Regions from separate parts of the Thioclava sp. IC9 genome, predicted to be linked through region 3. Evidence: riboswitches for the same ligand, from Rfam matches in the RefSeq annotation. Region 3 holds a riboswitch; each other region holds the start of a gene.
The links. Region 3 has a riboswitch for thiamine pyrophosphate ahead of thiC (phosphomethylpyrimidine synthase ThiC). Riboswitches for the same ligand answer to the same signal wherever they lie in the genome.
Positions count from the first base shown of each region.

Region 1: linked by a shared signal. The riboswitch ahead of thiB (thiamine ABC transporter substrate binding subunit) and the one ahead of thiC (phosphomethylpyrimidine synthase ThiC) in region 3 are both predicted to bind thiamine pyrophosphate.
Region 2: linked by a shared signal. The riboswitch ahead of thiM (hydroxyethylthiazole kinase) and the one ahead of thiC (phosphomethylpyrimidine synthase ThiC) in region 3 are both predicted to bind thiamine pyrophosphate.

Region 1 is NZ_NBNX01000005.1:32,117-39,612, forward strand. Features, by position in the region: gene B6V76_RS13755 (leucyl aminopeptidase family protein) at 1-1,274, opposite strand, end outside; gene B6V76_RS13760 (hypothetical protein) at 1,360-1,740, opposite strand; gene B6V76_RS13765 (carbonic anhydrase) at 1,908-2,558, shown strand; gene B6V76_RS13770 (hypothetical protein) at 2,696-3,388, shown strand; gene B6V76_RS13775 (DUF4139 domain-containing protein) at 3,420-5,021, opposite strand; TPP riboswitch at 5,195-5,299, shown strand; gene thiB (thiamine ABC transporter substrate binding subunit) at 5,336-6,328, shown strand; gene B6V76_RS13785 (thiamine/thiamine pyrophosphate ABC transporter permease ThiP) at 6,304-7,496, shown strand, end outside.
Region 2 is NZ_NBNX01000002.1:495,385-502,880, reverse strand. Features, by position in the region: gene B6V76_RS07890 (SMP-30/gluconolactonase/LRE family protein) at 1-549, shown strand, start outside; gene B6V76_RS07885 (PQQ-binding-like beta-propeller repeat protein) at 692-2,398, opposite strand; gene B6V76_RS07880 (cytochrome c) at 2,442-2,897, opposite strand; TPP riboswitch at 3,208-3,302, shown strand; gene thiM (hydroxyethylthiazole kinase) at 3,364-4,152, shown strand; gene thiE (thiamine phosphate synthase) at 4,149-4,763, shown strand; gene thiD (bifunctional hydroxymethylpyrimidine kinase/phosphomethylpyrimidine kinase) at 4,760-5,563, shown strand; gene tenA (thiaminase II) at 5,560-6,231, shown strand; gene B6V76_RS07855 (hypothetical protein) at 6,343-6,555, opposite strand; gene B6V76_RS07850 (cytochrome P450) at 6,901-7,496, opposite strand, start outside.
Region 3 is NZ_NBNX01000010.1:19,039-26,534, forward strand. Features, by position in the region: gene B6V76_RS18280 (FAD-dependent oxidoreductase) at 1-452, opposite strand, end outside; gene thiC (phosphomethylpyrimidine synthase ThiC) at 449-2,245, opposite strand; TPP riboswitch at 2,360-2,480, opposite strand; gene B6V76_RS18290 (S8 family peptidase) at 2,564-4,930, opposite strand; gene B6V76_RS18295 (5-formyltetrahydrofolate cyclo-ligase) at 5,364-6,011, shown strand; gene B6V76_RS18300 (BLUF domain-containing protein) at 6,195-6,620, shown strand; gene yghU (glutathione-dependent disulfide-bond oxidoreductase) at 6,956-7,496, shown strand, end outside.

The DNA.
Region 1 (7,496 bases), on a different contig from region 3:
AGTGCCGCGGTGATCGAGCCCGCCATGCCGCCCGAGGGCGCGTTATCCAGATCGGCGATGCCGGGTTCGATCTTCGCCTCGTAGGGCGCCCAGAACGGCATCCGCCAGAGCGGATCGGCCACCGCCCCCGAGGCCTTCGCCAAAGCCTGCGCGACGCCCTCATCATCGGTGTAGAACGGGTGAATGTCCGGCCCAAGTGCGACCCGCGCAGCCCCCGTCAACGTTGCCATGCAGACCATCAGGTCGGGTGGGGTTTCATCGGCATAGGCCAGCGCATCGGCCAGCACCAGCCGTCCCTCGGCATCGGTATTGTTGATCTCGACGGTCAGCCCCTTGCGGCTGGTCAGGATGTCGCCGGGGCGGAAACTGTCGCCGCCGACCGAGTTCTCGACCGCCGGGACCAGCACCCGCAGGCGCATCTTCGCGCCGGTCGCCATGATCATATGCGCGAGCCCCAGTACGGTGGCCGAGCCGCCCATATCCTTCTTCATCAGCCCCATCGAGGCGCCGGGCTTCAGGTTCAGCCCCCCGGTGTCGAAACAGACGCCTTTGCCGACCAGCGTCAACGTCGGACCTGCGCTGCCCCAACTCAGCTCGATCAGCCGCGGCGTGCGCGGCGAGGCGCGACCGACGGCGTGGATCATAGGGAAGTTCTGCGTCAGAAGGTCGTCGCCCTTCACGACCTTGACCTCAGCGCCGTGGCGGTCGGCCAGCAGGCGCGCCGCGCCCTCCAGTTCCTCCGGTCCCATGTCGGAGGCGGGGGTGTTGATCAGGTCACGAGTAAAAGCCTCGCCCTCGGCGACGGCCTCGATCTGCGCAGCATCCACCCCGTCCGGGCAAACCAGCCGCGCTTTCGGCGCTGCGGCTTCGGCGTAGCGGTCGAACCGATAACCTGCGAGCAGCCAGCCGAGCGCCGTCTCTGCCTTCAAAGATTCCGGCAAATCGCCCTCGATCCGCCACGCGCCTTCGGGAAGGGTCGACGCCGCGCGCGCCAGCGAGAACCGCTCTCTTGCCCGTGCCGCCGCGGTCCCGAGGCCCAGCAGCGCCGCCTCCGCGCCGTCCGCCCCCGGCAGAAGTGCGACCTGGCCGGCCTTCGCCTTGAACCCCGTTGCCTCGACGAAGGCGCGCTGCGCGGGCGGCAGATCGGCCAGAGCCTGCTCCATATCCTCGGGCGCGACGGCGATCAGGGCGCGGGCAGGCGCGTCGGCTTCGGCGAAGCGCATTGCCGGGCGCGGGGCGAGAAAGGAAAAATCTGCGGGTGCGTCTGCGCTCATGGGGGCGGCTCCTTGGCTCTGGTGGTTTCTTCGCCCCAGAGCCTAGCGCCGCGGCGCCTGCCCGCAAGGCCCGATTGCGCGCACTTCAGGAGGACAGGCCGCCGATGTCCCAGACCTCGGTAAGAGATCGTTCCGCGATCCGGCCCAGCCGCGCCATTACCGCCGCCTGCGCCACCGCATCGCCGGTCGCGATACACTCGGACAGGTCGCGCGCGGTGCGCACCATCGACACCAGACCCACATGTTCCGAGAGGTCGATCACCTTGACGATTGCGCACCGCATCTTGGCGCGTTGGCGCCATTTCGCGGCTTCTTCCAAGGCGGCGAGTTGCACGGCGAAATCCTCGACCGTGGCGCAGATGACCCGCTCCGTATCGACCTGTCCCAGCTCCACGTAGAGCACCGATAGCCGCGTCGTATCCAGCGACATCCGTTCCTTGCAACGCAAACGAGACACCTGTGTCACCACGACACTCCCCTTTGATTTCGCCATCACCCGGGCGGCAATATGGCCGACAGGTCTCAAGATTTCATTGAGCGACGCGGAGAAACCTCTCGTAACCCGGCCTGCATCGCGGTATTTGACGCTGCGATAAGACGCGAGACACCAGACCCAAAAACACCGGGGGACCGATGAGAGAGCATGTGAAGCCGCTGCCGAGCTACCTTGTGAACCGTTACCAGGGATGGCACGCGACTGCGTATGACGAGAACCGCGCCTGGTATCGCCGTCTCGCCTCCGAAGGGCAGCGTCCGCGCTCGATGATCATCGCCTGCTGCGACAGTCGCGTGCATGTCACCTCGATGTTCGGTGCCGATCAGGGTGAGTTCTTCATCCACCGCAATATCGCGAACCTCGTGCCGGAATTCACGCCCGATGGCGATCACCATGGCACGTCGGCGGCGGTCGAATATGCCGTGACCAGCCTGAAGGTCGCGCATCTGATCGTGTTGGGCCACAGCAATTGCGGCGGCATCGCGGGCTGCCACGCGATGTGTTCGGGGCATGCGCCGGAACTGGAGGAGAAAAGCTCTTTCGTCGGCACCTGGCTGAACCTTTTGCGTCCGGGCTACGAGCGCGTCACCGACCTGCCCGAGGATCAGCAGGTGCTGGCGCTCGAGCGTGAGGCCGTGAAAGTCAGCCTCGAGAACCTGATGACTTTCCCCTTCGTGCGCGAGGCGCTCGACGCCGATCGGATGACGCTGCACGGGCTGCGCCACGACATCGGCGAGGGTACGCTCGAGCAATACGTCTCCGGCTCGGATCGGTTCGAGAAGCTCTGAGGCTTTGCAAATTCGTTGACCCCCTTCGCGAGGCCGATTGCTCCGCCTTGGGGAAAACCAATTGGCATTCACGGGCTGTTAAGCTTGATGCGCGAGGCTGCGGGTACCCCGCCCACGCCAACGAGCTTTGACCCGACATGTCACCTGCATCCCGACCGCATTGCCAGCATCGTCTCGTCTCCCTGCGGCTGCCGCTCGATATGATCGATCGCATTGCGGCGGAGGCGCGCGCGTTCGGCCTGCCTCCGGCAGAGCTGATCCGGCGCGTCCTGCAGGAGGGGCTGGCGGAGGAGCCAACCTCCGCCCCCTCCACCACGAAAGAGCCGCTGCCGGAAATGGCGGCGGTGCAAGCGGCGCTGGATCAGGCGCGCGATTGGTTCGATCTGCAACATCGGCTGCGGGATGCGGGCTTCGTGCTGCGGCTTGCGGGCGGGGGCGCGCTGGGTCTGCATGCCTGGCCGACGAACCGCTTCCTGTTGCTGCTCGACGAGATCGGCCCGAGCCTGACGGAGTTGGTGCTGCGCTTCGCCGCGCCGTTTCCGGGGGACGATGGCGGCCGCACCAAGATCGTCGGCGCGAGGTCTGGGCAGGGCGCGGCGGAAACGGTGACGGCACAGGCCGCCGCCGCCGAGTATGCCGCGGCGCAGGCGGCGGGGGCGCAAGCCGTGCCGGAGGAGAAGGCGTCCAAGGCGACCGAAAAGACCGGCAGTGCAGAGACACATCCCCCCGAGGCGGCGAAGGCCGAACCGCCCGCGCGCGGGTTCCTGCGCCTGTCGCCAGCGTTGCTCGCGAAACTGCGGGCTGCGGCGAACCCGCGAAACGCAGCCTGATCGCGCGCGGAGGCCTTTGCGTTACGCTGACCTAGCGCAGCACCTTGTCGGTGGGCCAACTCAGCGTGGTCTCGGTGCGGATCGTCTTGGTCTCGTCCGCGCCCAGATCGAAGCGCCATGCGAGCACGCCGCGGCGATGGTCGTAATCGGTCTCGCTCGCGGGCGGGGTCGCCTTGGTGGTGATTTTCAGGTCTTCCTGTTCGGAATAGGGTACCCGGTCGATCACCCGCATCGGCCAGCCTTTGTCCGTCAGGTTCTTCACCTCGATCTCGACGACTTCGCGGCGCTCATTGGATTTCGAGATGAAGCCGCTGTCGCCCTCCATCGTGTCGGGCATCCGGCGGTCCACGCGAATGCCCTCGATCGGCCCGAAGCCCAGCGTCAGGTCATCCCCTGCGGCCACCATCGGCAGATGCGACTGGCCGACCAGCGCGCCATCGGCATAGAGGTTCGCGGGGCCGGGCAACAGGATCTCGCCGGTCTCGTTCTTGCCCTCGGCCACGCGATAGGCCTGCGGATCGGTCAGCGGGGCGGCTTCGGCGAAGACCTCCATCGGGAGGGTCTTGGAATCGAGGCTCAGGCGGAGATCGTCGACCCCGTCGCGCAGATCGACCGCGCTCGGGTAATGGTAGGTCACCGTTTCGCCCTGCATCTGAAGATCGGCGCGGTCGCTGATCGCTGCTTCCGCCATCGGCGCGGCGGCGCCACCCGATGCCGCGAGGGAGCGCTTCATCGGCACCGGTGCGGGCGGCGCATCCGGGTCGCCGATGTGCGCGAGGCGCGGATAGACTTCGCCCGGCTCTGCGCGCCCGCCGGGGCGAGCGGTCGAGAGCGTCAGGTCGACGTTACGCCAGTCCTCGCCGGTGGCCTGATGGACCGAGACGAAGCGCTCCATATCCACCGCGCCCTTGTCTCGGTCGAGCCGCAGATCATAGGAGGGCTGCCACCCGGCATTGTTAACGTAAGAGGTGATCGTCAGCGTGCCCGAGCCCTGCACCTTCGCGCTGAGCATCTCTCGATCTTTCGCCGGGTTCAGCAGCGCATCGAGCGCCGCTCGCGCCTGCTTCACCGCCTCTTTCGCGGGGTCGAGCGCGGCTTCCGCGCGGCGCGCTTCCGCTTCGGCGGCGATTGCGCGTTCGGTGGCCGAGAGAATCTGATCCTCCACCATCTGCGCCAGCGCGCGCAGCTGTTCGGGCGCGGTGACCTGCGAGTCGGTGTTCTTGAGATATGTGATCTGGTCGCGCGCGGCCTGCGCCTTGGCGCGGATCACGGCCACCGCGTCTTCCTTTTCCGCAAGGGCTTCCTTTGCAGAGGCCAGCCGGTCACGCGCAGCCTTCACCGCCGCGCTTTCGGTTCCGCTGGTCGCCGGCGCGCGCCCTGAGATCAGGCTCACCGCGCCGATCTGCACACCGTCACCCGACACCCGCAGCGTCGAGATGTCGGTGCCTTCGGGAAACCCCGGAACCAGCAGGTCATGGCTGCCCTCGGGCGCCTTCACCTCCACCTGCCGCACCACCTGCGCGCCCTGCGGAAAGAGCGTCACGGCCGTGATCTTGCCCGGTGCCTCGATCGTGTCGGCCAAGGCGGGCAGGGCGGTCGCGGCCATAAGGGCCGCCGTCAGGGTGATGCGCATCGGTTCCTCCCACATCCGTTCCGGATCGAGCCTGCGTCGGCCTGCGCGCAGTTGCAAGCCATTGAAATCCGGCGCGGGTCGTCACTGGCGGGAACTCGCCAGAGCGTTCGTGCTAGGCGTCGGGGGGCTACGACTGCTTGCCCTTGCGTCCGAAGCCCCGCGCGCATAGGTTGCGCCCTACCTCGGGGTGCCGGATGATCCGGCTGAGATGCGATCCACGCGAACCCGTTGAACCTGAACCGGTTAAGACCGGCGGAGGGAAGGTAGCCGGATAGTCCGGCCCCACTCCGCCCGGCAAGCCCAAGGAGTGAGGCATGAAAACCCACCTGATGCTTGCGGGAGCCCTGAGTCTGATCGCCACGATGGCGGCGGCCGAGGACAAGCCCGTGCTCACCGTCTATGCGCCTGATTATTTCACGAGCGAATGGGGCCCCGGTCCCGCGATCGAGAAGGGGTTCGAGGCGACCTGCGATTGCGATCTGAAATTCGTGGCGGGCGATGTGCTGCCGCGCATCCTGCTCGAAGGCGACAAGACCTCCGCCGATGTCGCGATCGGTCTGAACACCGACGTGACCGCGAAGGCGCGCGCCACGGGCCTGTTCGCCCCGCATAACGAGGACACGTCCGACCTGACCATGCCGGTCAAATGGGACGATCCGATCTTCCTGCCTTTCGACTGGTCTGAACTGGCCTTCGTCTATGACAAGACCAAGCTGAAGAACCCGCCCACGAGCTTCCAGGATTTGCTGGATGCGCCCGACGACGCCTACAAGATCGTCATCGAAGATCCGCGCAGTTCGGTCGCGGGTCTGTCGCTGCTCTTGTGGGTGAAGGACATCTATGGCGACAAGGCCGAAGAGGCGTGGACGAAGATCGCGCCCAAGGTACTGACCGTGACGCCGGGCTGGTCGGAGGCCTACGGGATGTTCACCGACGGCGAGGCGGATATGGTGCTCAGCTACGTCACCTCGCCCGCCTATCACATCATGGCCGAGGAGGACGACAGCAAGGCTGCGGCGATCTTCCCCGAGGGGCATTACTTCACCCCCGAACTGGTCGCGCAGCTCAAGACCTCGAAACATCCCGAGCTGGCGCAGAAATTCATGGATTACGTGCTGAGCCCCGATTTCCAAGGCATGATCGCGACGGCGAACTGGTCCTTCCCGGCGAAACTGCCCCACGATCAGCTGCCTGAGGTGTTCCAGAAACTCCCGATGCCCGACAAGACGCTCTACCTGGGTGAGGCCGAGGCCGAGAAATTGCGCGGTCCGGCGCTGGACGAATGGCAACGCGCCTTCTCCAGATAAGAGGCACGCCCATCTGGGCGGTGCTGGCGGGTGCGGCTTTGGCCGCGCTTGTCCTTGGCACTTTGGCGGCAGTCGCGCTCCGGGCAGGCGGGCTGACCGGCTTGCGCGAAACCGATCTCGCCGCGATCCGCTTCACGCTCTGGCAGGCGGCGGCCTCGGCGCTGATCTCCTGCGCGCTGGCGGTGCCGGTCGCCCGTGCGCTGCATCGCCGCCGCTTCGCCGGGCGCGGACTGCTGATTTCGCTCCTGGGGGCTCCCTTCATCCTGCCGGTGATCGTCGCGGTCTTCGGGCTGATCGCGGTCTTCGGGCGGCGCGGGCTGGTCAATGCGGCCCTCGCCCCGCTCGGCATCGATCCGATTTCGATCTACGGCGCGCAGGGCGTCATCGTGGCCCATGTTTTCTTCAACCTGCCGCTTGCGACCCGGATGATCCTGCACGGCTGGGAGGCGATCCCGGCCGAGCGGTTTCGCCTTGCCGCGACCCTCGGCTTCGGCCCTGCGGAGGTCACGCGTCACCTTGAACGTCCGATGCTGCGCAGCGTGTTGCCCGGGGCGTTCCTCGCGATCTTCCTCGTCTGCCTGACGTCCTTCGCGGTGGCCCTGACCCTTGGCGGCGGGCCGCGCGCGACCACGGTGGAGCTGGCGATCTATCAGGCCTTCCGCTTCGATTTCGACATGGGCCGCGCGGCGAGCCTTGCGCTGGTGCAGGTCGCGATCTCGGTCGCGGCGCTGCTGATCGCGGCGCGCGCCACCCTGCCGTCGAGTTTCGGCGCGGGGCATGACCGCCGCGCCGCGCCGATCCCGCAGCTGTCCGGCGGGATAGGGCGTGCGCTCTTCGACGCGCTCGCGATCGGGCTCGCAAGCGCCTTCCTGCTGCTTCCCATCGGCACCGTTTTCGCCCGGGGCATCCCGGCGGTGGCCAACCTGCCCGAGATGGTCTGGCCCGCGACGCTGACCTCTTTGGTGATCGCGCTGCTCTCCACGGTTGTGACGCTCGCCATCGCCCTGCCGCTCGCACTGGTGGCGACCCGGCAGCGCTGGGCGGAGATCGCGGCGATGCTGCCGATGACAGCGTCGAGCCTCGTGATGGGCACCGGCGCCTTCCTGATCGCGCGGCCCTTCGTGAACCCGACGAGCCTCGCGCTGCCAATGGTGCTGCTGACCAACGC
Region 2 (7,496 bases), on a different contig from region 3:
GATCCGATGGGGGGATTCTGGGCCTCCACGATGGGCAGAAACGCGGAGACCGGCGCAGGTGCGATCTATCGCTATTTCGAGGGCACGGCGGAGCGGCTTTTCCCCGAAATCTCGATCCCCAATTCGATCTGTTTCGCCCCCGATGGAAGGCGCGCCTATTTCTCCGACACGCCGAAAGGCAAGATCATGACGGTCGCGCTGGATGCGCAAGGCTGGCCAGAGGGCGCGCCGGAGATTTTCGTCGATCTGAGCGCGGACGGCCTGAACCCCGACGGCGGGCTGACGGATGCCGAGGGCGCGCTCTGGAGTGCGCAATGGGGTTCGGGGCGGGTCGCGCGCTACCTGCCCGACGGGCGGTTCGACCGGGCGATCGAAGTCGGCGGACGGCACAGTTCCTGTCCGGCTTTCGGCGGGCCGGAGTTCAAGACGCTTTTTGTCACCACGGCGAAGGAAGGGATCGAGGAACCCGATGCCGCGCAGGGCCGGGTCTATTGCGCCCCCGCCGGAGTCGCTGGGCGGCCCGAGCCCGCGGTGCGCCTGCCCGGGTGATCGCGACGCTCCTGCCGCGCGAATCTCGTCGGCCGCGGGAGACGAGATAGCCGTTCAGGCGCCGGAAACTTTCTCTGCATAAAGGGCCGCGACGGATGCGTCGCGGCCCTGAATTTGAGGTTGAACGTGTTTTCGTGGCGGATCAGTCGAGCTTGAAGATCGCCACGACATCGCCGCGCGGGAAGCCGAGCTGGAAGTTGCCGCCGGCTGCGACCGCGACATATTGCTCGCCGTCGACCTGATAGGTGATCGGCGGTGCGTTGACGCCGGCACCAAGATTGAAGCTCCAGAGCTTCTCGCCCGATTTCGCATTGAAGGCGTCGAACATGCCGTTGCCCTCGCCGGTGAAGACCAAGTTCCCGGCCGTGGCGAGAACGCCGCCGATCATCGGCTGCGGCGCGTCGTAGCTCCACTCGACCTTGCCGGTGTTGACGTTCACCGCGTCGAGCACGCCGGTCTGCATCGCCTCGTCGCCCTTGACGTTCTTGAACGTACTGCCCAGCCGAAGCGTACCCGGCAGCGTCGTCGTTTCGCCATCGGTCGTGAAGTTCATCAACTGGTTCATTTCCATGACGTAGAACAGGTTGGTCTCCGGCGAGTAGGCCGGCGGCGACCATTCCGCGCCGCCATTGGCGCCCGGGAGAATCTTAACTCCGTCCTTGGTCGGCGGCGTGAACATGTTGTCCGACATCTTCACGAGCGGGTCCGACTTGCGGATCAGATCGCCGGTTTCGCGGTTCACCACATAGAGCCAGCCGACCTTGCCGGCCTCGCCCGCAGCGGGAACGACCTTGCCGTTGGAGTCCTTGGCGTCGAAGAGCACGACATTGCTGACGGCGTCGTAATCCCAGACGTCGTGCTTGACCTCCTGATAGTACCATTTGCGCTTGCCGGTATCGGCATCGAGCGCGACGATCGAGTCGGTATAGAGGTTGTCGCCTTTGCGGCTAGAGCCGTCGAGGTCGGGGTTCGGATTGCCGGTGCTGAAGATCACCATGTTTCGCTCCGGATCGATTGCGGGGGTCGTCCAGACCATGCCGCCACCGGACTTCCACGAGTCGCCCTCGAACGTGTCGGGATCCGTCGCGTGCCAGCGCCACACCTCCTCGCCCGACTTCGCATCGATCGCGGCGACGAAGCCGCGGATCGGCCATTCGCCGCCGGAACTGCCGACGATCACCTTGCCGTCATAGATTTGCGGCGCCATCGTTTCCGAGAACCCCGCTTGCGGGTCTGCGAGATTGGTCTTCCACACCTTTTTGCCTGTCTTGGCGTCGAGCGCGAGAAGATTGGCGTCGAGCGTCGCAATGTAGACCTTACCGTAACCCACGGCCACGCCCCGGTTCACCGGGCCGCAGCAGGTCTTGACCTGCGAGACGTCATAGGTCGTGCTCCAATACGTCTCGCCGGTTGCGGCATCGAGGGCCATGACCGTCATCTCGTTATCGACCATCGGTGTCGAGATATACATCACGCCATCGACGACGATCGGCGTGGTCTCGAAGCTGGCGACCTTTCCGGTCTGCACCAAGGCAACCGGGTGCAGTTTGTCGATATTGTCCGTCGTGATCTGGTCGAGTGGCGAATAGCGCTGATTGCTGTAGCTCCGGCCATGCAGCAACCAATCGGACTTGTTGCCCTTGGCGGATCGCATCGCGTTGTCGTCGACAGCGACATTCGCCGAAGCGGGAAGCTCCTTCATCTGGGCGCGGTTCGTGTCGCTCGTGCCCTGGATCTCGTCACTCTGCTTCGCGTGCGCAAGTGCCGGCAGGGCCGCCACGCATACGGACAGGATCAGAGGTCGGACGGCGCCTCGCGAGGTCGCGGTGAATGGTGGCAAATGTGCCATGTTCGGTCCTCCTCTCTTGAAATGATCAGCCGCGGCGGTCGGGTCAGTCGCAGGATGACTGCGACGAGTCCGGCAACGGCTGCAGGTCCATCGCATCGATCGCTTTCTGGTCGATCGCGCTGTCCCCGGGTTTGAAACCGTTCTTGCAAAGCAGATAGGCGAATGTCTGGAGATACTGCTTGTCGGTCAGCTCGCCCGGGTCATCCTTGGGCATGTGCTTCGCGATGAAGTCGTATAGTTGCTTGCCGGTCATGCCGCTGTAATCGAGGCTGTCGGCGAATTTCTTGCCCGCCAGTGCGGGGCCTGCATCCCCCATCAGATCGCTGCCATGACAATCGGCACAGTGCTTCTTGTACACGTCGTGGCCTGACGATGCCTGCTTGGATGTGAAGAGGGTCTGCTGGTCCGCAGAGCCCGGGTAGGCTGCGCTCGCGCAGAGGACAAGGGCGGTAACGAGGCCGGTCAGGGCCGTTCCGGAATGCGTGTCTAGACGTCTCATGCTAAAAAACCTCGCTCAATAATGCTGGGACGGAGCGGTGTGGGATATGGTTCCCCAACGGATGCAAGGTGCCTTTGTTCCATTCTGCTTTGCGGGCATCAGGCAGACGGGGCTGCACCGAGCATGTTTCGGATGGGAAAGCGGATCCGAAAACGACGCCGGTATCTTCGCTCTTTCCGGCCTGCCATATGACGGCGACCAGAACCGTTCCGCCGTTCACGGATATGCGCTGGATGCTGATCGCGGCGAAGCTGTGGGCGCCTCGTCTGACCCGGCTTGACGGGCGGCGCGAAGGCTGTCACCTCTCGGAGCGAAGCGACAGGGGCGCTCGGGCAACCGGGCTGAGACGAACCCTTAGAACCTGAACCGGATAATGCCGGCGGAGGGAGGCGCGTGAGACGGTCAGGCGCGTTCCCGCCTTTGCCCCCTCGCTCTTCTCCTGATGCCCGCAGCCAAGGAGAGAGCGATGGAAGATCCCGGACAATATCTCGCGGCGATGCGGCAGACCGCGCCGCTCGTTCACAACATCACCAATTACGTCGCGATGAACGTGATGGCGAATGTTCTGCTCGCCTCCGGCGCCTCGCCCGCGATGGTGCATGCGCGCGAGGAGGCGGCCGAGTTCGCCGGACTCGCGCAGGCGCTCAGCATCAATATCGGCACGGTGTCGCCGCCCTGGGCGGAGGCGATGGCGGCGGCGGCCAAGGTCGCGAGCGCGCAGGGAACCCCGTGGGTGCTAGACCCTGTCGCGGTCGGCGCGACGGATTATCGGCGAGCGCTCGGTGCGCGGCTCGTGGAACTGCGCCCGACGGCAATCCGCGGCAACGCGTCGGAGATCCTTGCGCTTGCGGGCGAGGCTGGCGCGGGGAAAGGGGCGGATTCCACTGAGAGTGTCGAGACCGCGGAAGGCGCCGCACGGGCCTTGGCCCGGATGAGCGGGGCCGTGGTTGCGGTGACTGGCGCGGTCGATTTTGTGACGGATGGGGAGCGCGCTGCGCGGGTCGCCAATGGCCATGCGATGATGCCGCGCGTGACCGCTTTGGGCTGTTCGCTGACCGGTCTGGTGGCTGCGTTTCTCGCGGGACAGCCTCGCTTCGAGGCGGTCGTCGCGGCGCTGGCTTATTTCGGGCTCGCCGGGGAGAGCGCCGGGGCGAGTGCCTCAGGCCCGGGAAGTTTTCAGGTCGCGTTCCTCGATGCGCTCTATGCGATCGACGCCGAGGCGCTGAGCGCCGGAGCTCGGATCGAATCCGCATGATGATCCCGTCCATCTGTTTCGTCACCGACCCGGCCGCCCCGCAGCCGGTGCTCGCGCAAGCCGTGGCCGCGGCACGGGGCGGTGCAGGCTGGGTGCAGCTGCGCGACAAGGTGCTCCCCGATGCGGAATTCGCCGCGCTGGCCCGGACGCTGGTCGAAGCGCTTGCCCCCTATGACGTGCCGCTGATCGTGAACGATAGGGTCGCGGTGGCCATCGAGATTGGGGCCGCCGGGCTGCATATCGGCCAGAGCGATGGCGACCCCGCCGCGATCCGCCGCCGGATCGGGCCCGACATGCTCCTAGGCCTCTCGATCGAGACCGAGGCGCAGATCGCCGCCGTTCCTCCCGGCATCGATTATCTCGGCGTCGGTCCGATCCATGCGACCGGCTCGAAGCCCGACCATGCCGCCCCGATCGGCCATTCAGGCTTTGCCCGGATCGTTTCGCGCACCGATCTTCCCTGCCTCGCGATCGGCGGGATCACTGCCACTGACGCGCCCGCAATCCGCGCGGCGGGCGGTGCCGGTCTCGCGGTGATTTCCGCCATCTCGCGTGCCCCTGACATGGCGCGCGCCACCCGAACCCTGCGCAACGCATGGAGCGACACATGATCCCCAATATTCTCACCATCGCGGGTTCCGACCCATCGGGCGGGGCGGGCATTCAGGCCGATATCAAGGCCATCTCCGCCAATGGTGGCTACGCGATGAGCGTGATTACCGCGCTGACCGCCCAGAACACGCGCTGCGTGCAGGCGGTGAGCCTGTGCGACACGGCGCTGATCGCAACTCAGTTGGCATCGCTGCGCGAAGACGTTCGTATCGACGCGATCAAGATCGGAATGCTGGGCGATGCCGCGATCATCGAGACTGTGGCCGAGAGGCTGACCGGGCTCGACTGTCCGGTAGTGCTCGATCCGGTGATGGTCGCGAAAGGCGGCGATCGGCTGCTGGCAGAGGCGGCGGTGACCGCGCTGCACAGCCTGCTGCCCCGGGCCGATCTGATCACGCCGAACCTGCCCGAGGCCGCCGATCTGCTGGGCTGCGCCGAGGCGACGCGCTTCGACGAGATGCGCGATCAGGCCCATGCGCTTCGCGAGCTCGGGCCGCGTGCGGTGCTGCTGAAGGGCGGTCATCTGCAAGGCGACCAAAGCCCGGATCTGCTGGTCACGGCGCAGGAAGAGCTCTGGCTTGACGCACCGCGCATCGCGACGCGCAACACGCACGGGACGGGCTGTACCCTGTCCTCGGCGCTGGCGACATGGCTCGGGGCAGGGGTGCCGCTCGCGGAGGCCACCCAGCGGGCGAAGGCGTATCTGAGCGCGGCGATTGCGGCAGCTGATCGGCTGACTGTCGGGTCGGGGCACGGGCCGGTGCACCATTTCCACGCATTCCAGGAGAAGAAGAAATGAGCTTCGCCCAAGACCTAGCGCAGGCGACCGCGCCGCTGCGCCGTCAGATCCATGACATGCCTTTCAATCGCGAACTGGCAGAGGGAAGCCTCGATCGGGAAACCTTCCAGGGCTACATCATTCAGGACGCACATTACCTCGAAGGCTTCGCCCGCGCGCTCGCGCTGGCCGCCGCCAAAGCCCCAGATGCGCCGACCGTGGCCCAGCTTGCGGGATCGGCGGCTGGAGCGATCGCCGTCGAGCGGGAATTGCACGCGCATTACATGGGGCTGTTCGGCGTCTCGGCGGAAGATTTCGCGCGGATCGAGCCTTCGGCGGCCTGCGATCATTACGTCTCTTTTCTGCTGCGCAGCGCTGCGATTGGCGATCTTCCCGAAGCGGTGGCGGCCTTGCTGCCATGTTTCTGGATCTATCGCGATATCGGTCGGGAGATCGCGCAGGTCAACGGCGCTGAAAATCCCTATGCGGCCTGGATCGCGACCTATTCCGGAGAGGCGTTCGATCAGAGCGTGACGCGGATGCTGGAGCTGACGGACAGGCTGGGCGCGATTGCAGACGCGCCCGCGCGAGCCCGGATGCACCGCGCCTTCGCGCGGAGTTGCTGGCATGAATGGCGGTTCTGGGACAGCGCCTATCGCGGCGAAAGCTGGCAGCAGCCTGCCGCTTGAGGCGCGAACCGAAAGGGGGCGCCTTCGTCGGCTTCCGGTCCTTGCCGCTCGCCGGTTTCGCGCGCCTCGATCGCCTGTCGGGCGTCGATGGCGGGGCCGGATTTGCGAGGCTCAGGATTTGTGCTCGTCGCTTTCCTCGCTGGTTTCCCCGTCGGTTTCCTCGACGGCCGCGGTCTCGTTGTAGTCATTGGGATCGAAATCTTCGGGGTCGAAGGCCTCCTCCTCCTCGGAGATGCCGGTCACGTAGGAGGTTCCGGTCTCCTCATCGAAGATCAGGCCGTAATTCGCACGTCCCTTCGATTTGTAACGCAGGAACTCGTGCACGCCCGCGTAAATGGCGATGAAGAGGAACGGCAGAAGGATCAGGGCAGCAAGTAACTGGGCGTTGATAGCGGACCTCGTTCAGGCTGTTTGGCAAAGGCGGATTGTCTGCGGCGCCTTGGGTCAATCTAGCAGCATGTTGGCCTAATCCGGATGTGGATCCAACAACTTGGCCACCCGATGCGAACGTCATTTCGAAAATAATCTGGTCTATCGTGGGGCGACGTCAAGCGTTGGCGCGGGTTGGGCGCCGGCACGAAGTCTCTTACCCGGGGCGTTCGACCGGCTGCGATCTGCCCATGCTCGACATGGCATCTGGTATGCGTTCGGCCTGTCGCCCCGGAGTTTTCAGCAGCGCGCGCCCGGATGCTCCGGCTGGACTGCAATGCGCAGGCCGCCTCCCGGCAGCGGGGGGAACTGGTTGTCGGAAAGTGTCAGATCCTGCTCGGGGACCGTCCAATCGAGCTTGCGCAGCTGCATGACGGCTTCGGTCAGCAGCTCCATCGTGAGCCATTCGCCCGGGCAGCGGTGATTTTGCAGATAGTCGCCGCCGCCCTGCGGCACGAGCCCCTCGGGTTGGATGTCACGGCCCAGATGGCGTTCGGCGCGGAAGCGTTCCGCGTCCTCCCAAATGTCAGGGTCGTGGTTGGTGCCGTAGAGATCGAGGACCAGCCAATCGCCGGGTTCGAACCGGGCGCCGTGCCAGTCGAACGCCTCGCGCACGCGCCCGCCGATCGCCGGAAAGAACGGGTAGAGCCTGCGCACCTCCTCGGCGATCGCGCGGCAGGTCGGCTCGTCGTCTTCCGCAACGGCAGGGATGGCTGCGCGGTGGGAGTGCAGAGCGTGGGCGGCGAACACGACATAGCGCCCGACCGCCACGATCGGACGCAGTATGTTCAGGAGTTCCTTCACGGCCACGTCTTCGCTCATCCGGCTGCCGTCCA
Region 3 (7,496 bases):
GCGTCACGCGCGGCCCGCGCCAGATCGCGCAGCGCGCGGCGCGGGTCGAGATGCGCCTCGTCCACGAAATACAGCCCGCGTGCGAACCGCCCCGCGAGGGACGGCTCCATCTCGGTGATCGCCGCCTGATCGAGCGTGCGATGGCCCGAGGTGCGGCGGGCGAAGCGCGTCAGTTCCGCACTGTCGCGCGGTGGGGCGAGGACCAGCGTGCCGCGCCGCGTGACCGGCGTGATCTCGGCCCACCAGTCTGCCGCGCGCGCGCCCAGCGTGACCACCGCCTCCTCGGCGCTTTCGGCTTCGCACCACGGCGCCAGCATCCCGCCCGCATAGCGTGACACGCTGCCCGCCCCGATCTCCTCTGCCGCCTCGAAGACCCGCACCGCAGCCCCGGCGCGCGCCAGTTCGAGCGCCGAGGACAGCCCCGCGAGGCCGCCGCCTGCGATGGTGATCATTCGCCCGATCCCTTGAGGGGCACATAAAGCTCCCCGCCTTCGCGGAACTTGGCGGCCATGCTCTCCATCCCCTCTTTCTGCGCCTCGGCGCGGATGTCGTGCGAAATCCGCATCGAGCAGAATTTCGGCCCGCACATGGAGCAGAAATGCGCGACCTTGTGCGCCTCTTTCGGCATCGTCTCGTCGTGGAATTCGCGGGCGGTATCGGGGTCGAGCGAGAGGTTGAACTGGTCTTCCCAGCGGAACTCGAAACGCGCACGGCTCAGCGCATCGTCGCGCCGCTGCGCCCCGGGCAGCCCCTTGGCCAGATCGGCGGCATGGGCGGCGATCTTGTAGGTGATCACGCCGGTCTTCACGTCGTCGCGGTCGGGCAGGCCCAGATGTTCCTTCGGCGTGACGTAGCACAGCATCGCGCAGCCGAACCAACCGATCATCGCCGCCCCGATCCCCGAGGTGATGTGGTCGTAACCCGGCGCGATATCCGTGGTCAGCGGACCGAGCGTGTAGAACGGCGCTTCGTGGCAGCACTCCAGCTGCTTGTCCATGTTCTCCTTGATCTTGTGCATGGCCACATGACCGGGCCCCTCGATCATCACCTGACAGTCCTTCGCCCAGGCGATCTTCGTCAGTTCGCCCAGCGTCTCCAGCTCGGCAAATTGCGCAGCGTCATTGGCATCCGCGATCGAGCCCGGCCGCAGCCCGTCGCCGAGGCTGAACGAGACGTCGTAGCGGCGGCAGATGTCGCAGATCTCTTCGAAATGCTCGTAGAGGAAGCTCTCCTTGTGGTGATGCAGGCACCATTTCGCCATGATCGAGCCGCCCCGGCTGACGATCCCGGTCACGCGCTCCACCGTCATTGGCACCATGTGCAAACGCACCCCTGCATGGATCGTGAAGTAGTCGACGCCCTGCTCGGCCTGTTCGATCAGCGTGTCGCGGAAGACCTCCCATGTCAGGTCCTCGGCGATCCCGTTCACCTTCTCCAGCGCCTGATAGATCGGCACGGTCCCGATCGGCACGGGGCTGTTTCGGATGATCCATTCGCGGGTGTTGTGGATGTTGCGCCCGGTCGAGAGGTCCATCACCGTGTCGGCGCCCCAGCGGATCGCCCAGACAAGCTTGTCGACCTCTTCCTCCATCGAGGAGGTGACGGCGGAAGTGCCCATATTGGCGTTGATCTTCACGAGGAAATTGCGCCCGATAATCATCGGCTCGGATTCCGGGTGGTTGATATTGGCCGGAATGATCGCGCGGCCCGCTGCGATCTCGTCGCGCACGAAATCCGGCGTCACGTAATCGGGCAGGTTTGCACCCCAGTCCTGCCCGTCGCGCGGTCCCACGTCCTCGCGCAACTGGTTCTCGCGGATCGCGACGAACTCCATCTCGGGCGTGATGATCCCGGCGCGGGCGTAGGCCAGCTGCGTTACCGCGCGGTCGCCCTTGGCCCGCATCGGTTGCCGCCTGACCGGGAATTCCGGCGTCAGCCGCGCCCCTTGGGCAAAGCCGTTATCCTCGGGTCGGACATCGCGCCCGGTATATCTCTCGACATCGCCGCGCGCCTCGATCCATGCCCGGCGCAGCGGCGCGAGACCGGCATTGATATCGGTCGTGACCTCGGGGTCGGTGTAAGGGCCCGAACTGTCATAGACCGGCAGCGGTGCTTCCCCGGCAGTGGGGTGCACGGCGATCTCGCGCATCGGCACGCGCAGACCTTCATGCAAAGCGCCCTCGACGTAGATCTTGCGCGACGCCGGCAGCGGACCGGTGGTGATCTTGGGGTTGGGAATGTTCATCGTTTCGGTGCTCCTCAAGCATTCGATCTCAAAGGACACCAATTGAGAGACGCTTGGGAAACCAAAGGCCGAACGGCCTTTTGTCATGGCTCGCAACGAGAGAAAGACTCTTCCCGGTCTGCTCGCCTAGCTTCCTACGCCAGTATCAACTGGGTCAGGTTCAAAGGGTCGCGTCACCGGGTTTTCACCCTGTCAGCCTCTCAGTCCCCTAAGCGGGACTCCCCTGCGTGATCCTGTTGTAGGAGCGAAGTGCGAACCTGGCAAGGCGCGTCCGCGTGGCATCCGGCGGTCGTGATCGGCGCGCCCGGCGTCAGCGGTTCAAAAGCGCGCCGTCCATCCCAGCGAAACCCCCACCGCGGAACGCTTCCCGGGTTCGTAGACAAGCCCCGCGCCGAGACGACCGATCCCCGCCGTGCGCGAATAGCCGAACTGAAGGTCGGGCTGAGGTGCTGCGCTTTCGATATTCACCGAGGAGGTCGTCATCACCACCTTGTCGGAGCGCGTGTTTCCGACGGCGGCCCCGACGGCGGTCGGCACGCTCATCGTCATCTTGCCCGAGGCAAGCGAGATCGGCGTCGAAATCCCGATGGAGACACGATCATCGCCGGACAGAAACCCTGTCTTGCTCAGGCCCACGGCATAGGCGTTCGAGTGCAGCCCGCTGCCGGAGCGAAGCAAACCGTCTCCGGAGAAGTTCGAACTGCCATTGGCCGCGGTGAACGCGAGAGAGGTGCCGTCACCGAGGGCGACGTTCATGCCGAGCTGAACGAAGCGGGTATCGCTGGACAGGCCGCCACCGAACGCGCCGCCCACCGAGGTTCCCAGGAAGCCGCCGTCTTCATGCAGGCTGCCGACGGTCATCGAGAGCTTGCCAACGCCAAACCGGGCACTGAGCGAGCCGGCGATGTAATGCGAGGTGATATCTCCAGCCCCGCCGCCTGCCTGCGAAATCGACGCCGACAGCCCGTCGCCGAGGCCGATTTCGTAATGCAGCGCGGATGTGGCATCGAAAGATTTCAGGTATGGCGCGGCCATCGCGGCGCTGTCGACCCAGCCTGTTCCGGCAATCGCAGAACCGTCGCCGCGCGACAGTGACAAGGTGCCGGTGCCCGCGCTCAGATTGATCGCATCCGTCCGTCCCATCGCGAAGGCTTCCGTCGCGGCTCGGGCGGCGCTGGCATCCGCGTAATCCGCCACGAAGCTGCTGGTCGGCACATGATAGCCCCGATCATAGGCATCGGTGACGATCATCCGCTGGTTGGAGAGCGTCGCGCGCAGGGCCCCGGCGACGCCGCGGCTTGCGCTGATCGCGCTTCGGGCGGCAGGCACGGAGGGGCCGTCGAGAGAGCTGGTCGTCTCGACCTTCAGCGTCCCGGCAGGTGCCTGTGCCTGCCGCAGATTGAGCTCTCCCCAGCCATAAACCGGGTCGATTCCGACCGCGCCGAGATCGGTCGCGCTGGTCTCGAGGATCTGCACGATTTGCTGACCTGTCAGCTCGGGGAATTCGCTCTTGAGCACCGCGACCGCGCCGGTGACATAGGGCGTCGCCATGGAAGTCCCGCTCATGTAGGCGTAATCGCCGCCGAGATCGCTCGGATAGGTCGAGAGGATGCTCACGCCGGGCGCCGCGAGGCAGTAATTCATCGCCTCGCCGCAGCGGTTGGAAAAGCTCGCGATCTGATGGTTGTTGTCGACGGCCACGACGCCGAGGATCGAGCCGTCCATTTCCGGGAAGTATTCCGGCAGGCCGGCCATCACGCTGGGATTGGCGCCGCCGTCGTTACCCGCGGCGAACACGCTGACCATGCCCGCTTTCGCGGCTGCATCGAGCGCGTCGATCGTGGCCGATCCGAGCTGCAGACGGATCTGGTCGGCGCTCGAAAACTGGTCGATCGTAAGCGTCTTGTCCGTGCTGTCCACATAGGACCAGCTGTTGTTCATCGAGGCGGCCCCGGCCTTGACCGACCGCGTGATCGCATCCGCATAGCTGCCCGCAGGCACCGAGCCTCCGACGCCTTTCAGGATCATCAGCTTGGACCCCCAGGCGATCCCCTCGATCCCCTGCCCGTTCTGCACACCGGCGATGACCCCGGCCACGTGCGTGCCGTGCCCGTCCCTGTCGGTGACATCGGAACTGTTGTCGAAATAGCTGTAGGAGAGGGCACCATCGATATTGTCGGCGAGATCGGGATGGGTCACATCCGCCCCGGTGTCGTAGACCGACACGAGTGTGCCGAGCCCGTAGGCCCCTTCAGCATAACGATACGCCGCCTCGGTCTGAGCGAGACCGCCGCTCGCGTAATATTCCTTGGTCTCGAAGCTGCTGACGCTGCCGCCGGTCCCAAGACGCGGCGCAATGCCCGGCGATGGCGGCTGTGTGTCGCTCGCGCCCGAAGAACCCGAGGAACCTCCGCCGCCCGCCCCCGCAGCCGCGGCCAGCCCCACCGCACCGAGACCCAAGAGAAGCAGCATGCTGTTGGAGCCGGTCACCGTAGTGGAATTCGCGGCGATTCCCTGCGAAGAGATGTCGGCCGCGCCGGGCGCCGCGGGACGGTCCTGCACCAGCCCGTAGGAGACTGTTGCACGACCTGCCAGCCGGATGTGCTCGCTGAGGTCCCGCGCATGGGCCGGGGTCACGACAAGCGACGACAAAGCCGTCGCCGCCAGAAAGTATCCGCCTTTCATCAAAAGCCCTTTCGCTGAAAATTCAGCCCGTTGAGAGGATATTCCGGTCATCTTTGCCTGCATGGGAGCTGCGTTCCTGTACGTCCCCACGCGCGTCGACAGCGCCTGTTTCCGGTGCCAATCCAACACGTCGGGATTTGTTGACGGCGATCTATCGCGCCACCGAGAACTCGTAAGGGGGGTCACTTTGAGGCGAACGAGGTGCCGACGATCCTTCGCCGAATGTCCCGATGTCGCCTTCGCGAACGCCTTATGACCGAAATCGCGAAAGGGTGCCTGTCGGAAAAACGCCGAACACGAATAATTGAAGCCCGTCGCCAGTGGTCAGCAGGTCTGAACGGTGCCCTTCCGGCGCGGTCGCCGCGAGGCGTGCTTGAAAATCCGGCGCGCGGGTCCGACTATCGAGGGCGCAGCACGCAGGGATGGCTTGACGATGGAAGAGGACAGCGCCGGAGGCAGCCCCGCCTGCTTCGCCCATCTGCTGGTCGACGGACACCCCCTCGATCCCGAGACCGCCCGCGACGTGGCGCGGTTCAGACGGGCCGAGCGCGCGCGGCTGCTCAAGTTACGCACCCTGTGCGCGGACGATCGAGAGCGCGCGACCGCCTGCCTGATCGAAGGTCTCGACCGGCTCGTCGCCCCCCGAGCGGGCCAGACCGTCGCCGTCTACTGGCCGATCAGGGGCGAGCCGGACCTGCGGTCGTGGATGTGCAGGGTCCACGAGGCGGGGACGCAGATCCTGTTGCCCGTCGTCACCGCGAAAGATGCGCCGCTGGAATTCCACACTTGGAGCCCGGACTGCCGGATGGCGCGCGGCATCTGGAACATCCTCGTGCCGGCTTCTGGCGAACCCAGACGCCCGGACGTGGTAATCGCGCCGCTCGTGGGTGTCGACGAGACCCTTCACCGCCTCGGCAACGGCGGCGGCTATTACGACCGGACGCTGGCACGGATCGAGACGCCGCCGCGGACCATCGGCGTTGGGTTTGCGGGCTGCCAACTGCCCACGATCTATCCGATGCCCTGGGACGTGCCGATGGACGAGGCGCTCTTGTCGGACGGGACGCACCTGAAGAGGTAGCGCGCTGAAGTATCTGCCTGTCAGGTGACAAAAAAGCTCCCCTCAACGTTCACCGATCGCCACGATCGGCAGCCCGCGACATTCAGTGCTCTCAGCGGGGACGTGCGCAGCCATGGCGCTTGACAGCGTCGGCGCGCGCGAGCATTCGGTCTAAAAAAATGAAAATGCCGGAGGGTTTGCATCTTGCAGTTGACCAGACTTGTCTATTCATCCAGGCACCGCGATCTGCAGCCTGAAACCGTCGACGATATCCTCGAGAAATCCCGCATCAATAATTTGCGTGATGGCATCACGGGCGCCCTGATCGTCAGTGATCGCAGTTTCATGCAACTTCTCGAGGGTGAGCGGGACGCGGTCGCAAAATGTCTGCTCCGCCTGCTGGGCGATCCTCGGCACGACGATATCCGTATCTTATGTGCAGGGGACGCGGAACATCGCCTCTTCGCGGAATGGAGCATGCACCTGATCCAGACGTCCGGGATAAAACGGGAGATCCTGAGCCGCTACGAAATCGACGGCAGCTTCGCACCGGAAAAGATGACACAAGCGGCCATTGAGGATCTCTGCAAGGTTCTCTCGAAAGACGACTGGGAAGAAATCGCCGCCTAGCAGGAAACGACCTCGCCGATCGTTCCGAAGATACCAGCCTTCGTTGAGGCGTCCGCGCCTGCATCTCCAAAGGTTCGTCACGCCCCAGTGAGCGACATCCGCAGACCGGGGCCACCGCCCCGAGGAAGGTCATAGCGCCCGGATCACACGGATCTTCCCGGCTCTTTCCTTGGACAGCGCCAAAGTCCCGCTATGTCTACGAGGACTCTTCGAGGCGATGCGAAGGCGGAGAGACAGAAACGGGGCGCCGGTCGGAAGATCGTCGTGCCGATGGAATTGCGGCGTCCGGCTGTGCATTGCCGAGCCTGACGCACCAACAAGACGGAGATTTCAAGGTGAGTGATAGCGACGATTACGTGCCTCCCCGGGTATGGACTTGGTCTCAGGAAAGCGGCGGACGTTTCGCCAGCATCAACCGCCCCATTGCGGGGCCGACCCATGACAAGTCGCTGCCCGTGGGCAAGCATCCCTTCCAGCTCTATTCCCTCGCGACCCCCAACGGTCAGAAGGTGACGATCATGTTCGAGGAGCTTCTCGAACTTGGTCACGAGGACGCGGAATACGACGCCTGGCTGATCGATATCAGCAAGGGTGACCAGTTCAGCTCCGGCTTCGTCGAGATCAACCCGAACTCCAAGATCCCGGCCCTGATGGACCGCTCCGGCCCCGAGCCGATCCGCGTCTTCGAATCCGGTGCGATCCTGACCTATCTGGCCGAGAAATTCGGGGCGTTCCTGCCGACCGAGCCGGCCAAGCGCGCCGAGTGCCTGTCCTGGCTGTTCTGGCAGATGGGCAGCGGGCCCTATCTGGGCGGCGGCTTCGGGCATTTCTACGCCTACGCGCCGACCAAGATGGAATACCCGATCAACCGCTTCG